3 regions of the Paraburkholderia sp. J69-1 genome follow, and region 2 is predicted to be linked to each of the others. Evidence: predicted binding sites of a transcription regulator. Region 2 holds the regulator's gene; each other region holds the start of a gene.
What was found. Region 2 encodes LexA, which represses DNA repair genes until DNA is damaged. Its sites were predicted from a motif close to ACTGTATNNNNATACAGT; they were not measured.

Region 1: the regulator LexA is predicted to act here: its motif matches at 1,099-1,116, upstream of dinB (DNA polymerase IV).
Region 3: the regulator LexA is predicted to act here: its motif matches at 1,777-1,794, upstream of U5A67_RS34010 (ATP-dependent helicase).

What each region holds. Positions count from the first base shown of each region.
Region 1 is NZ_CAJMZG010000022.1:71,818-75,825, reverse strand. Features, by position in the region: gene U5A67_RS31615 (molybdate ABC transporter permease subunit) at 1-536, shown strand, start outside; gene U5A67_RS31610 (RidA family protein) at 604-993, opposite strand; gene dinB (DNA polymerase IV) at 1,211-2,383, shown strand; gene U5A67_RS31600 (aminotransferase class V-fold PLP-dependent enzyme) at 2,394-3,521, opposite strand; gene U5A67_RS31595 (amidohydrolase family protein) at 3,696-4,008, opposite strand, start outside.
Region 2 is NZ_CAJMZG010000011.1:164,850-168,857, reverse strand. Features, by position in the region: gene U5A67_RS21620 (sulfate ABC transporter substrate-binding protein) at 1-555, opposite strand, end outside; gene lexA (transcriptional repressor LexA) at 859-1,509, shown strand; gene U5A67_RS21610 (hypothetical protein) at 1,566-1,937, shown strand; gene U5A67_RS21605 (DUF2939 domain-containing protein) at 2,027-2,710, shown strand; gene U5A67_RS21600 (universal stress protein) at 2,795-3,265, opposite strand; gene nodI (nodulation factor ABC transporter ATP-binding protein NodI) at 3,625-4,008, shown strand, end outside.
Region 3 is NZ_CAJMZG010000025.1:89,950-93,957, forward strand. Features, by position in the region: gene U5A67_RS34010 (ATP-dependent helicase) at 1-1,724, opposite strand, end outside; gene U5A67_RS34015 (hypothetical protein) at 1,949-2,404, opposite strand; gene U5A67_RS34020 (RNA-binding S4 domain-containing protein) at 2,752-2,973, shown strand; gene U5A67_RS34025 (MATE family efflux transporter) at 3,146-4,008, shown strand, end outside.

The sequences.
Region 1 (4,008 bases), on a different contig from region 2:
GGTCTGGCCGCGCGGTCGAAACACTGGTGCTTGTCTCTTTGCTCACGCCGTCGCTGGCAACAGGGATTCTGCTGGTCTGTGCTTATGGTCCGTATGGACCGGTTGGAGCGATGCTTTCCGGGCTCGGCTGGTCGCTCAACAATAACCCGGCATCGTTCGTCGTTGCACAAGTCTATGGCGGACTCGCGTATTTCGTTATTTCCGCCCGAACAGCCTTCGAAAACGTACCGCGAACGCTCGAAGAGGCCGCACAGGATCTAGGCTGCACGCCATGGAAGACATTCTGGTACGTGAGCCTTCCGCTCACAGCGCGAGAAGTGGCTACGGGCGCCGTGATCGCGTGGGTGAGAATCATCGGCGAATTTGGCATCGCCGCCGTGTTCTCATACTTTCCTCAGGGCATTCCCGTCAAACTGTTCGTCAACCTGCAAAACGATGGACTTCAGTCTGTGTACGTCCTTGTCTGGTTGCTTCTGGGTTTGCTGCCCTTTCCGCTGATCCTGCTTTCCGTCTTTAAGCGCGGTCGCAAGACCTGAAGCAGCGTGCATGCTGCCGAATTGAACGAGGGAGGCCTGCCTTGCACAATCCTCCCTCTGCACTGGCTCAACCGTTGACGGGCCCGGCCGCCATCGCGGTCACTTCGACACGCATCCCTTCGACTGCGAGCGCCGCCACACCTACTGCAGCACGCACAGGCCAGGGCTTGCTGAAAAAGCGCTGATAGACCGCGTTGAACGCAGCCCGGTCGGCCATATCCGTCAAATAGATCGTCAGGTGCATGACGCGATCGAGCGAGCTGCCCGCGCCTTCGAGCGCGTTTTTCAGGGCCTGAAGCGTGCACGTGCTTTGCGCTTCAATATCGCCCAGTTCGAGACTGCCGTCCGCGCGAACGGGGACTTGCGTCGTCATGAGGATGCCGCCAAACGCCGAAACATCCGACGAAATGGAGTCTGGATCGGCATCGGGCGTAAATTGAATGGTCTGGTTCGACATGGATTAAATCGTGCCTTTAATAGCGAGGTCTGGAGCGTCAATGCCCGTTAGCCGGCGTGGCATTTTACCGGTATCTTGCAGACTCGCACCGGACAGCGGTAAAATACTGTATAAATATACAGCCCAAGGGTTTTCCCGCTCTTCAATGGTGGCGCAATCCGGCACCCGTTGCGTTCGATAACGTATTTGAACATCACGAACAAAGCCGCAGCCCTGCATGACCGTCGAGATGAACAGCTCACCGTTACGCCGTATCGCGCATGTCGATATGGATGCGTTTTATGCATCGGTGGAATTGCTTCGCTATCCTGAGTTACGTGGCAAGCCGGTGGTCATTGGCGGCGGCCGCAATGCCACGCCGGAACGCCTGCCCGACGGCACGCGCCGCTTTGCAAAACTGCGCGATTACGCGGGGCGCGGTGTGGTCACCACCTCCACCTACGAAGCGCGAGCCTTCGGCGTGTTCTCGGCGATGGGCATGATGAAGGCCGCGCAACTCGCGCCGGACGCCATTCTCTTACCCACCGACTTCGATTCCTATCGGCACTATTCGCGCCTGTTCAAGGACGCCGTACGCACGTTCACAGATCAGATCGAAGACCGGGGTATCGACGAAATTTACGTCGATCTCACTCACGTGGAAGGCGAATCGCAAGCGCTTGGCCGCAGCATCAAGCATGCCGTGCGCGAAGCCACGGGGCTCACCTGCTCCATTGCGATTGCACCGAATAAACTGCTCGCGAAAATCGGCTCCGAACTCGACAAACCCGACGGCCTGACGATTCTCTCGATGACCGATCTCGAGTCGCGCATCTGGCCGCTGGCCGCGAAAAAAGTCAATGGCATCGGGCCGCGCGCGAATGACCGGCTGGCGAGCATCGGCATTACGACGGTGGGCGAACTCGCGGCGGCAGACCCTGGCCTGCTCCAGGAGCATTTTGGACGCACCTACGCCGCGTGGCTGGCGCGCATTGCGCAAGGCCACGATGAGCGCGAAGTGGTGGTCTCGTCCGAACCCAAGTCCATGAGCCGCGAGACCACGTTCGAGCGCGATATGCACGTCGTCCGCGACCGCGCGACGCTCACGCCCGCCCTCACCCGTCTGTGCGAGCGCGTGACCGAAGACCTTCAACGCAAGGGTTATCGCGGCCGCACAGTGGGCCTGAAAATCAAGTTCGCGGACTTCAAGATCGTCACGCGCGATCTCTCGTTACCCGAACCGGTCGCCGATGCCGCGGCCATTCGTCGAGCCGTGGGCGAGTGTCTGAAGCGGGTATCGCTGGACCGGCGGATTCGCCTGATTGGTGTGCGTATCGGTTCGCTGGAATCCGCCGCAGGAATGGCTCCCACGGCGGTCCCCACGCAGGGTGAATTGCCGTTCGACGATTAGGCAAGAAGATTTAGGCGATACTCTTCAACGCCTTGTCGAAACGCGCTACCGCGGCGCTCACATCATTGAGTTTATCCAGCCCGAACAAACCGATACGGAACGTCTTGAAGTCCTCGGGTTCATCGCATTGCAGCGGCACGCCAGGCGCGATCTGCAAGCCGGCATCGGCGAACTTCTTGCCTGATCGAATGCCATCGTCATCCGTATAACTCACGACGACACCCGGCGCTTCGAATCCTTTCGCCGCCACGCTGCGGAAACCCTTTTCCTCCAGCAGCGCGCGAATACGCTGGCCGAGCTCAAGCTGCTCCGCCTTCACCTTTTCGAAGCCATAAGTTTCGGTTTCCTTCATCACGTCGCGCAGTACCGCGAGGCTGTCGGTCGGCATCGTGGCGTGATAGGCGAAGCCGCCGTTCTCGTACGCTTCCATAATCTGCAGCCATTTACGCAGATCGCAGGCAAAACTCGTGCTGGTTGTCGAGTCGATGCGTTCGCGCGCAAGCGGGCTGAGCATGACGAGACCGCAGCACGGCGAGGCACTCCAGCCTTTTTGCGGCGCGCTGATCAGCAAATCGACGCCCGTGGCCTGCATATCCACCCAGATCGTGCCCGAGGCAATGCAATCGAGCACGAACATGCCGCCGCTTTCATGCACGGCGTCGGCGACAGCGCGCAAATACGCATCGGGCAACATCATCCCGGACGCCGTTTCCACATGCGGCGCAAACACCAGATCGGGCTTCTGTTGCCTGATTGCCGCGACCACTTCTTCGATGGGCGGCGGCGCATAGGCGGCCTGGCGCCCCGATTCGACCGGACGCGCCTTCAGCACGATCGACTCGGACGGAATGCTGCCCATGTCGAAGATCTGCGTCCAGCGGAAGCTGAACCAGCCGTTGCGAATCACCAGACACTTGCGGTTCGTCGCGAACTGGCGCGCCACGGCTTCCATGCCGAAGGTGCCGCTGCCCGGCACGATGATGGCCGCTTTCGCGTTATAGACTTTTTTCAGAGAAGCCGATAAATCGCGCATGACGCCCTGAAAGCGCTGCGACATGTGATTGATCGAGCGATCGGTATAGACGACCGAATATTCGAGGAGTCCGTCGCGGTCGACGTTGGGAAGTAAACCTGGCACGCTCGCCTCCTGTAAAGGATGAACGCGGTGAGCCGTATGGCTGATCCAATACGGCTACCGCATTGCAGATATGCTGTTCTGGGCCCGACGAAAGTCGATTCTAACGAAAGCCGCGCCCAGGTTGGTGCGTATCGCGCGCTTTGTGCAATGCAGCAGCTCAAGAGCGGCTTGCGTTCACGCCTGCGCCATCAACGCCTGCACGGCTGCACGCGCTTCGCGGCCCAGTTCCGCCATATCCACGCCGGGAATCGCGTCGTCGATCACCACCGGTTTGCCGGCTGCGAACAGCGCTTTCAATGCCGGCCGCCCGCCGCTCGCCACCGGGCCGATCGCCGGATCATGCAAGCCGAAATAGCGCGGATCGTCGAGACGATAGATTGCGATATCCGCCGGCGCGCCTGGCGCAATGCGGCCCAGTTCGCTCAGGCCCAGCACGTTCGCGCCGCCCGCCGTGCCCCAATGAATCACGTCCTCCACGCTCGCCGCG
Region 2 (4,008 bases):
GCCCGGCTGGTGTTCCGCATACGCCCAGGCCGCAAGGTAGTTCCAGCGCGCGCCGCCCGAGGTCTTCGGATTCGGCGTGACGATCGACACACCCGGTTTGGTCAAATCGTCCCAGTCCTTGATGTGCTTGGGATTGCCCTTGCGCACAAGAAACACGATGGTCGAGGTGTACGGCGAGGCGTTATCGGGCAGACGCTTTTGCCAGTCCTTCGCGACGATGCCCTTGTTGGCCAGTGCGTCGATGTCCCAGGCCAGCGCCAGCGTCACCACATCGGCCTGCAGGCCGTCGAGCACCGAGCGCGCCTGCGCGCCCGAACCGCCGTGCGACTGCTTGATCGTGAGCGTTTCGCCGGTCTTGGCCTTCCACTGCTTGATGAAGGCTTCGTTGACCTCCTGGTACAGCTCGCGCGTCGGATCGTAGGAGACGTTGAGCAGGGAGGTATCCGCGTGCGCAGCCGGCGCCATCGCGACCATGCCCAGCAGCGGCGCCGCGCCGATAACCAGTTTTGCCGCCAGTGTCGTGAACCAGCCGCGCCCCGTAGTGCCTTGTTTCATCCCGCTTTCTCCGTGTTGTCGTGTGCCGTGTGGTGCTGCGCGCCACCGCGTTCTTGTCTGTGCGGCGATCGATGAAGGCCAGTCTAGCGATTGGCTTACATTATTAAAAATGATGTTTTTTCATTTTTTAATACGCAAAAGTGGTAAGCGCGGATAAATCGGCTGTCGGAGCACGTTTTCGTCCGTCAGACCATCGCAAAACGCCGTTGTAGCGCCACCCAAACGACAAACCTCAAGTAACACTTGAAAAGCGGCGAGTACTGTATAAAAATACAGCTACCTGTTCAAACATACAGTGTCGACATGACCAAACTCACCGCACGACAGCAGCAGGTTTTCGATCTGGTCCGCCGCGCGATCGAGCGCACCGGCTTTCCGCCCACGCGCGCCGAGATCGCTGCCGAACTCGGCTTCAGCTCGGCCAACTCCGCTGAGGAGCACCTTCGCGCGCTGGCGCGCAAGGGCGTGATCGAACTGGCTGCGGGCGCCTCGCGCGGCATCCGCCTGATGCCGGGGCCCGACGACCTGCCGCATCAATTCACGCTGCCGCACGCAAGCATCATGCAGCTCACGCTGCCGCTGGTTGGCCGCGTGGCCGCGGGTAGCCCGATCCTCGCGCAGGAACATATTTCGCAGAACTATGCGTGCGACCCGGCGCTCTTCTCGAGCCGCCCCGACTACCTGCTGAAGGTGCGCGGCCTGTCGATGCGCGACGCGGGCATCCTCGACGGCGACCTGCTCGCCGTGCAGAAGAAAGCCGAAGCGAAGGACGGCCAGATCATCGTCGCGCGTCTGGGCGACGACGTGACCGTGAAACGTCTGAAGCGTCAGCCCAACGGTATCGAGCTGATCGCCGAAAACCCCGACTACGACAACATCTTCGTCGCCGCCGGCAGCGCTGAATTCGCGCTCGAAGGCATCGCCGTCGGTCTGATCCGTCCCACCGAATTCTGATAATTCCGACCGCGCCTTGTCAGCGCCTGGTCCGCGCATCTTCTGGAGAGAGAGTCATGGAACGCCTTGCCCGCCTGTTGCCCTTCCGTCAATTCGGCCGTCTGCGCCATCTGCGCGGGATCGCGTCGTGTGCATTGCGCGACGCGCGCGCCTCGGCGGCAGCGCTCAATGGCTCGCTCTTCGAGAACACCGCTGAAGAGACGTACACGCCGGAACTGCCGCCCCTGCCGTCGGCACAACCTGCGTTCGCGCGCGTGTCGCTCAACAGCACGCTGAATACGGAACAGCCGGATCGCCGCGCGCCGGTGCGCGTCTATCACGGTCCGTCGCGCCTCATCATGGTCGGTACGATGGATGCGGTGTGCCGCGCGCTCGACCGTTGCATCGCCGAACAAACCGGCGACATGCCGGTGGCACTGGCGAAGTAACAAGCTGTTTCATGGGAAATTTTCTGGCGCGCGGGCGGTCAACACCCTGATTGAACTTTTGCCCCGTTCGCGCGGGGCCGCCCTGCCCGATGACCCATCCGACTGTCTCCACGCCTTCAGGCGCGTCCTCGAACTGGAAGAAACCCGTTGCGATTGCAGTCGCGGCGGTGGCCGTTGTCGCGGCGCTCGGCTATGGCTATGCGTCGCCGTACATCGCGCTCAACCACCTCAAGCAGGCGGCGGATGCGCGCGACGCCGTCGCGTTGAACGAATACGTCGATTACCCGGCGTTGCGCGTGAGTCTCAAGCAGCAGGTGGGCGAGATGCTGCAGGAGCGCATTCACGCGCAGCACAGTAGCAATCCGCTGTTGATGCTGGGCGCGGTGATCGGCTCGGCGTTGATCGGGCCGCTGGTGGATGCGTACGCGACGCCTGAAGGTGTGGCGGCGCTGCTCAATGGCATGCCGCCCACGGGCAAGCCCGGCGATCGCCCGGCACCGCCGCCGCCCGGGACGCAGGCTTCATCGGCACCGGCTGAAACAGCGCCGCCGGCGCAGCAACCCGCGCCCGCCAATACGGATACGTCGCAAGCGCCACCGCGTGCGCAAACCTCGGCGGGTTATCGCAGCCTCAATGAATTCGCCGTGACATGGCAGCGCAGCGCGAGCGGCGAGCACTATGCCGCCATCCTTCAGCGGCACGGGCTTTTCTCGTGGAAGCTTGCTGCGGTGGAATTGAACAACGCGAATGCCGGCAACGGCGCGGCCAATTAATCGAACGCCATTGAACCGCTACGCGCCCAGCCATTGCGACTGGGCGCATGTGAGTGCCTGTCACTGACAGAACACGGCGCGCCGTTACGCGGCCGCCTGCTGCTGCTTCTCTTCGGCTGCCGAAGAACACGCCACCAGAATGCTGCACGACACGCGATCGAGCAGCGGCGTAGTGCCCGCGCCCATCCACCAGCGCGACAGCCCCGTGCGGCAGCGATGCCCCACCACCACCAGATCCGCCTGGATTTCATTGGCCAGATTGGCAATTTCGTCGATCGGATGACCGAACGCGAAATGCCCCTGCGCGCGCACGCCGCGCTCGGTGAGCCAATCGACGCCTTCCTGCAGGATCTCGCGCGCCGTTTCCTCGAAGCGCCCGCACGCCACATCGGTCAGCAAACCGGCGCTTTGCGCGATGGTCGAACGCATATCCACCACCGAAAGCAGGTGCGTTTCCGCCTGCAGATCCAACGCCAGATCGGCGCCGCAGCGCAGCGCCTTGCGGCCCTCGCGCGAGCCGTCGTAACAGAGCAGAATCTTTTTGTAGCTCGCCATGATCGCTTCTCCCCACCCGCTCGAAGCGCAGGTTGTAACTGCATGATGGTGCGCCGCAATTCAGCGCGCAAGGGTTGGAAAACGCCAGGTAAGCGGACGACATGCATGCACCGTTCTGGCGCCTCGAAAGCCTTACGGCACGGGCTTTGCGCTGAATCTGGATGCTTGCCGTGACAGCCATTGCCGCAGCATCGGAATCGCGTTTGTGGCGCGGGCGCGCGCCACCTCGCGCGCGGCGATGCACTAGAATAGGCCGCCTTGCGACGTGCGACGCGTGCACCCCATGCACGCCCTGCGCACGATCGAAGGGACGCTTCAGGCGAACCCAAACCGACGATAAAACCGGAAAACGGTACGACATGCCCGCCATCGAATTCGAGCAGGTAATCAAACACTATGGAGACCGGACGGTCGTGAACGGCCTCTCGTTCAACGTCGTCCCCGGCGAATGTTTCGGACTGCTCGGCCCTAACGGCGCGGGCAAGACCACGACGCTGCGCATGCTGCTCGGCATTGTTTCGCCCGATGCGGGACGCATCAGCCTGTGCGGCGAGCCGGTGCCCGCGCGTGCGCGTCACGCGCGGGCACGCGTCGGCGTCGTGCCGCAGTTCGACAATCTCGATCCCGATTTCACCGTGCGCGAAAATCTGCTCGTGTTCGGCCGGTATTTCGGGCTTTCGGCAAGCGAGGCGAAGGCGCTTGTCGCGCCGCTGCTCGAATTCGCGCGCCTCGAAAGCAAGGCC
Region 3 (4,008 bases), on a different contig from region 2:
TCGGCCGATTCGGCGCTGGTGGCGTCGGGCGGATCGAGCGTCAGCTCGGTCAGGAAGCGCTCGCGCGAAGCATAGGTGCTGGCGATGCTTTCCATCTGCAGCAGATCGGCCATGCGTACCTGAGCGTCTTCGTGATTGCGCTCCAGATGCGGCTCGTACCAGCGCCGCACGCGCTCGAATTCGCCGGGCCAGGGCGTGGCGCGCGCGCCGAGATTGTCGATCAGCGCGGTGAACGCCGGCCAGTCTTCGGCGGCGCGCGGCGGCGGCGCGAACGCGGCCAGCGCCTGCGCCGCGCGATAAGCGCCCGTGCAGGCCGCAACCTGATCGAGCAAGCGCGCCGCCGTGGCCGGCCCGACGCCGGGCATCAACTGCGACACGCGAAATCCCGCCACGCGATCGAGCGGATTCTCGGCCCAGCGCAGCACCGCCAGCACGTCCTTGACGTGCGCGGCGTCCAGGAAACGCAGGCCGCCAAACTTCACGAACGGGATATTGCGACGCGCGAGTTCGATTTCGAGCGTCGCGCTATGGTGCGCGGCGCGAAACAGCACGGCCTGCTGCTTGAGCTTCATGCCGCCTTCGCGCGCCTCCAGAATCTGCTCGACGACGTAACGCGCCTGCGTGGCTTCATCGGCGACGGTCACGAGGCGCGGGCGCTGCTGCGAGGCCTTGTCGGTCCAGAGATTCTTGGTGTAGCGCTCGGCGGCGGCGTCCATCACGGCATTCGAAGCGGCGAGAATCGGCTCGGTCGAGCGGTAGTTGCGTTCGAGCGTCACCTGGCGCGCCGGCGGATCGAAATGCGCGGGGAAATCGAGGATGTTGCGCACCGTTGCGCCACGAAACGAGTAGATTGCCTGCGCATCGTCGCCGACGACCGTGAGCCCGCGCCCGTCCGGCTTGAGCGCGAGCAGGATGGACGCCTGCAGGCGATTCGTGTCCTGGTATTCGTCGACGAGAATGTGATCGAAGCGCGCAGCAAGATCGGCGGCGATAGCCGGTTCTGCCGCCATATGCGCCCAATATAAGAGCAGATCGTCGTAATCCAGTACGTTCTGTTTCTGCTTGGCCTCGGTGTAGGCGGCGAACAGCGCGCGCAGTTGCGGCTCCCATTCGAGGCACCACGAAAACGAGCGTGCCAGCACGTTGGCGAGCGAATCGCCCGTGTTCACTACGCGCGAGTAGATCGCCAGACAGGTCGATTTAGCCGGAAATCGCTTCTCTTTCGCCGACAATCCCAACTCATGGCGAATCAGGTTCATGAGATCGGCGGAATCTTCGCGGTCGTTGATCGTGAACGCGGGCGACAGGCCGATCTGCTCGGCGTACTCGCGCAGCAAACGCGCGCCGATGCCGTGAAACGTGCCCGCCCACGTCAGGCCTTTCGACAGCGTGGCCGCCGCGCCCGATACGCCCTGAGCGATGCGCGACACGCGGCGCGTCATCTCCTGCGCCGCGCGGCGCGAGAAAGTTAGCAGCAGGATGCGATGCGGATCGGCGCCATTGACGACCAGATGCGCGACGCGATGGGCCAGCGTATTGGTCTTGCCCGATCCCGCACCGGCGATCACGAGCAGCGGTTCCGGCAGTACGGCGCCCGGCGCGAAAGCCTGCGGCCCGCCATGCTCGACCGCTGCGCGCTGCGCCTCGTTGAGCTTCGCGAGATAGGCCGCGGCATCGAAGCCCGCTTCGGCTGGAGAAGAATCGGCGAGGGAGACGGTAGACACGGCGGCAGTGGGCAAGAGTCGGGAAAGCGCCTCGGACAAAGCGCCGACGCACACTGTATATCCATACACCCCGGCCCGGCAAGCGCCTGATTCTGCTGTGATCTGGCGATATTTACCGGCAAATGACCGTCAACCGCGAACGCCAGGAAAATCACGCAAAAACGGCGACGCCCGTTTCCAGACGTCGCCGCTTCATGGTCGATGCAGGTCGCTGCGAGCGAGCGTTACTGCTGGCCCGTCGTGCCCTGCTGCTGCGCGCCAGCCTGCTGGGCCGACTGACCGTTCATCTGATCCTTCATTTCCGAATCGTTGGCCTGGCGGTCCGCCTTGCGGTTGATCTTGGCGTCCTTGACCTGCGACTTGTACTGCGTCTTGGCCTGCTTCTTCGCGTCCTTGTACTCCGCGTTCGCCGACTTCTTGGCGCTGCGGTACTCGGCGCTGGCCTTTGCGTTGGCGTCGCGCTTTTGCACCAGCGGGTCGGTGGACTGCGGCGCGGTCAGGTTCTGCGGCGCGGGCGCGGGTTGCGCGACGCCGGCTGCGGCGGGCGCCTGGCTGGGCGCCGCGCCCGGTGCGAGCGTGGGCGCAGCCGACGGCGCTTCGGTCTGGGCGAACGCGCCCTGAGCGAAGATGGCGGCAGTGGCGAGAGCGGTACCGGTAAGCAGCTTGCGAATCTGAGTCATGGCATATCCTCTTTGCAGTAGTTCCGGGAACCGGACAGCAACACGCATACCTGTCGAAAGTGGCCAGTTTGCGGCGTCGTTGCGCGGTCCCGCTCGATTCATCCGCTTCGTTCACAGCGCCTTGTGCCCGTGAATCTGTTGAAGCGGCGTTCTCGGCTGGGGTGAATCCATTTTTGTCTGAGGATGCTGATGAAGTCCCGCAACGTTACTCAACGTTTCACTTTCTGACGATTTCATAACATCTGGCCCCGAGATGTATCCGCCGCCCTGGCCGCCGCGATCGCTTATCATGCTCACCCTTCGCGCAGCCTCACTGGCGCGCTTCAGCTTCTGCTTCTGGATTCGCCATGCCCAATCTCGATTTCACCCTGACCGGCGACTACGTCGAACTGCACAACCTCCTCAAGATCACGGGCCTTGCCGATAGCGGCGGCTCGGCCAAGCAGATCGTCGCCTCGGGCGCCGTCAAGGTCGACGGCGAAGTCGAACTGCGCAAGACCTGCAAGGTACGCGCGGGCCAATCCGTGCTGCTGGGCGACACGCGGATCGCGATCCACGAGGCGCAATAGCCGAAGCACAGGAACGCCACCCAACGCAACCGATTCGAAAGCAAATGCACCATATAGGTGCTTTTTGTCCCAAACAGGCGTAATCTGCGTTTAGGCCCAAGCCTCCGCTTCTGGCCCAACTCGAACGCACACAAGGACACGCGGCGCGATTTTTCGCGCCGCGTCTGCTTTCATGACCCGATCCACCGCCCCCACGCGCGCCCACCGCGACCACGATTCGCGCCGCGCCTTCGCTCCACCCTCGCTGCGCCGCCACGCCGCCGACACCGCGCGCCTCGCCGCCCCGCTCGCCATCGCCCAGCTTTCGCAGATGGCCATGAGCGTCACCGATACCGTGCTGCTCGGCTCGCTGGGCGCGGGCGCACTCGCGGCCGGCGGCCTGGGCGCCAATCTGTTCTTCGTCGTGGTCACCGTGCTGCAAGGCGTGCTGACCTCGGTCAGCGTGAGCGTCGCGCAGGCGCGCGGCGCCGACGATCTGCATCGCGTGCCGCACATCTACTGGACCGGTTTCGCGCTTTCGCTGCTGCTGTCGCTGCCCGCGTTCGTGCTGCTGTCGTTCGCCACACCCGTGCTGCTCGCGCTGGGCGAGCCGTCGGTGCTCGCGCATCAGGTCGGCGAATACGCGGCCGTGCTGCGCTGGGGCGCGCCCGCGAGTTTGATTGGCGTGGGGCTGATGCGCTCGTTCCTGCCCGCCATCGGCGCGGCGAAACGCCTGCTCTGGGTGTCGATCGGCAGCGTGTTCTTCAATGGCTTTCTCAATTACGGGCTGATTCACGGCGCGTGGGGCCTGTCGCACATGGGCTTTCTCGGCTCGGCGGCGGCCACCAGCATCACGATCTGGCTGACCACGCTGCTGCTGATGGCGCTGCTGCATCTGCGCCCTTCGCATCAGCATTTCGTGAGCGCGCGCCGCCCCACCGCGCCGCTGATGGGCGAACTGTTCACGATCGGCTGGCCCGTGGCGATTACCTTCGCGGTCGAGGCGACGCTTTTCCTCGCCACCGGCATCGTCATGGGACTGCTCGGCGCGACGCC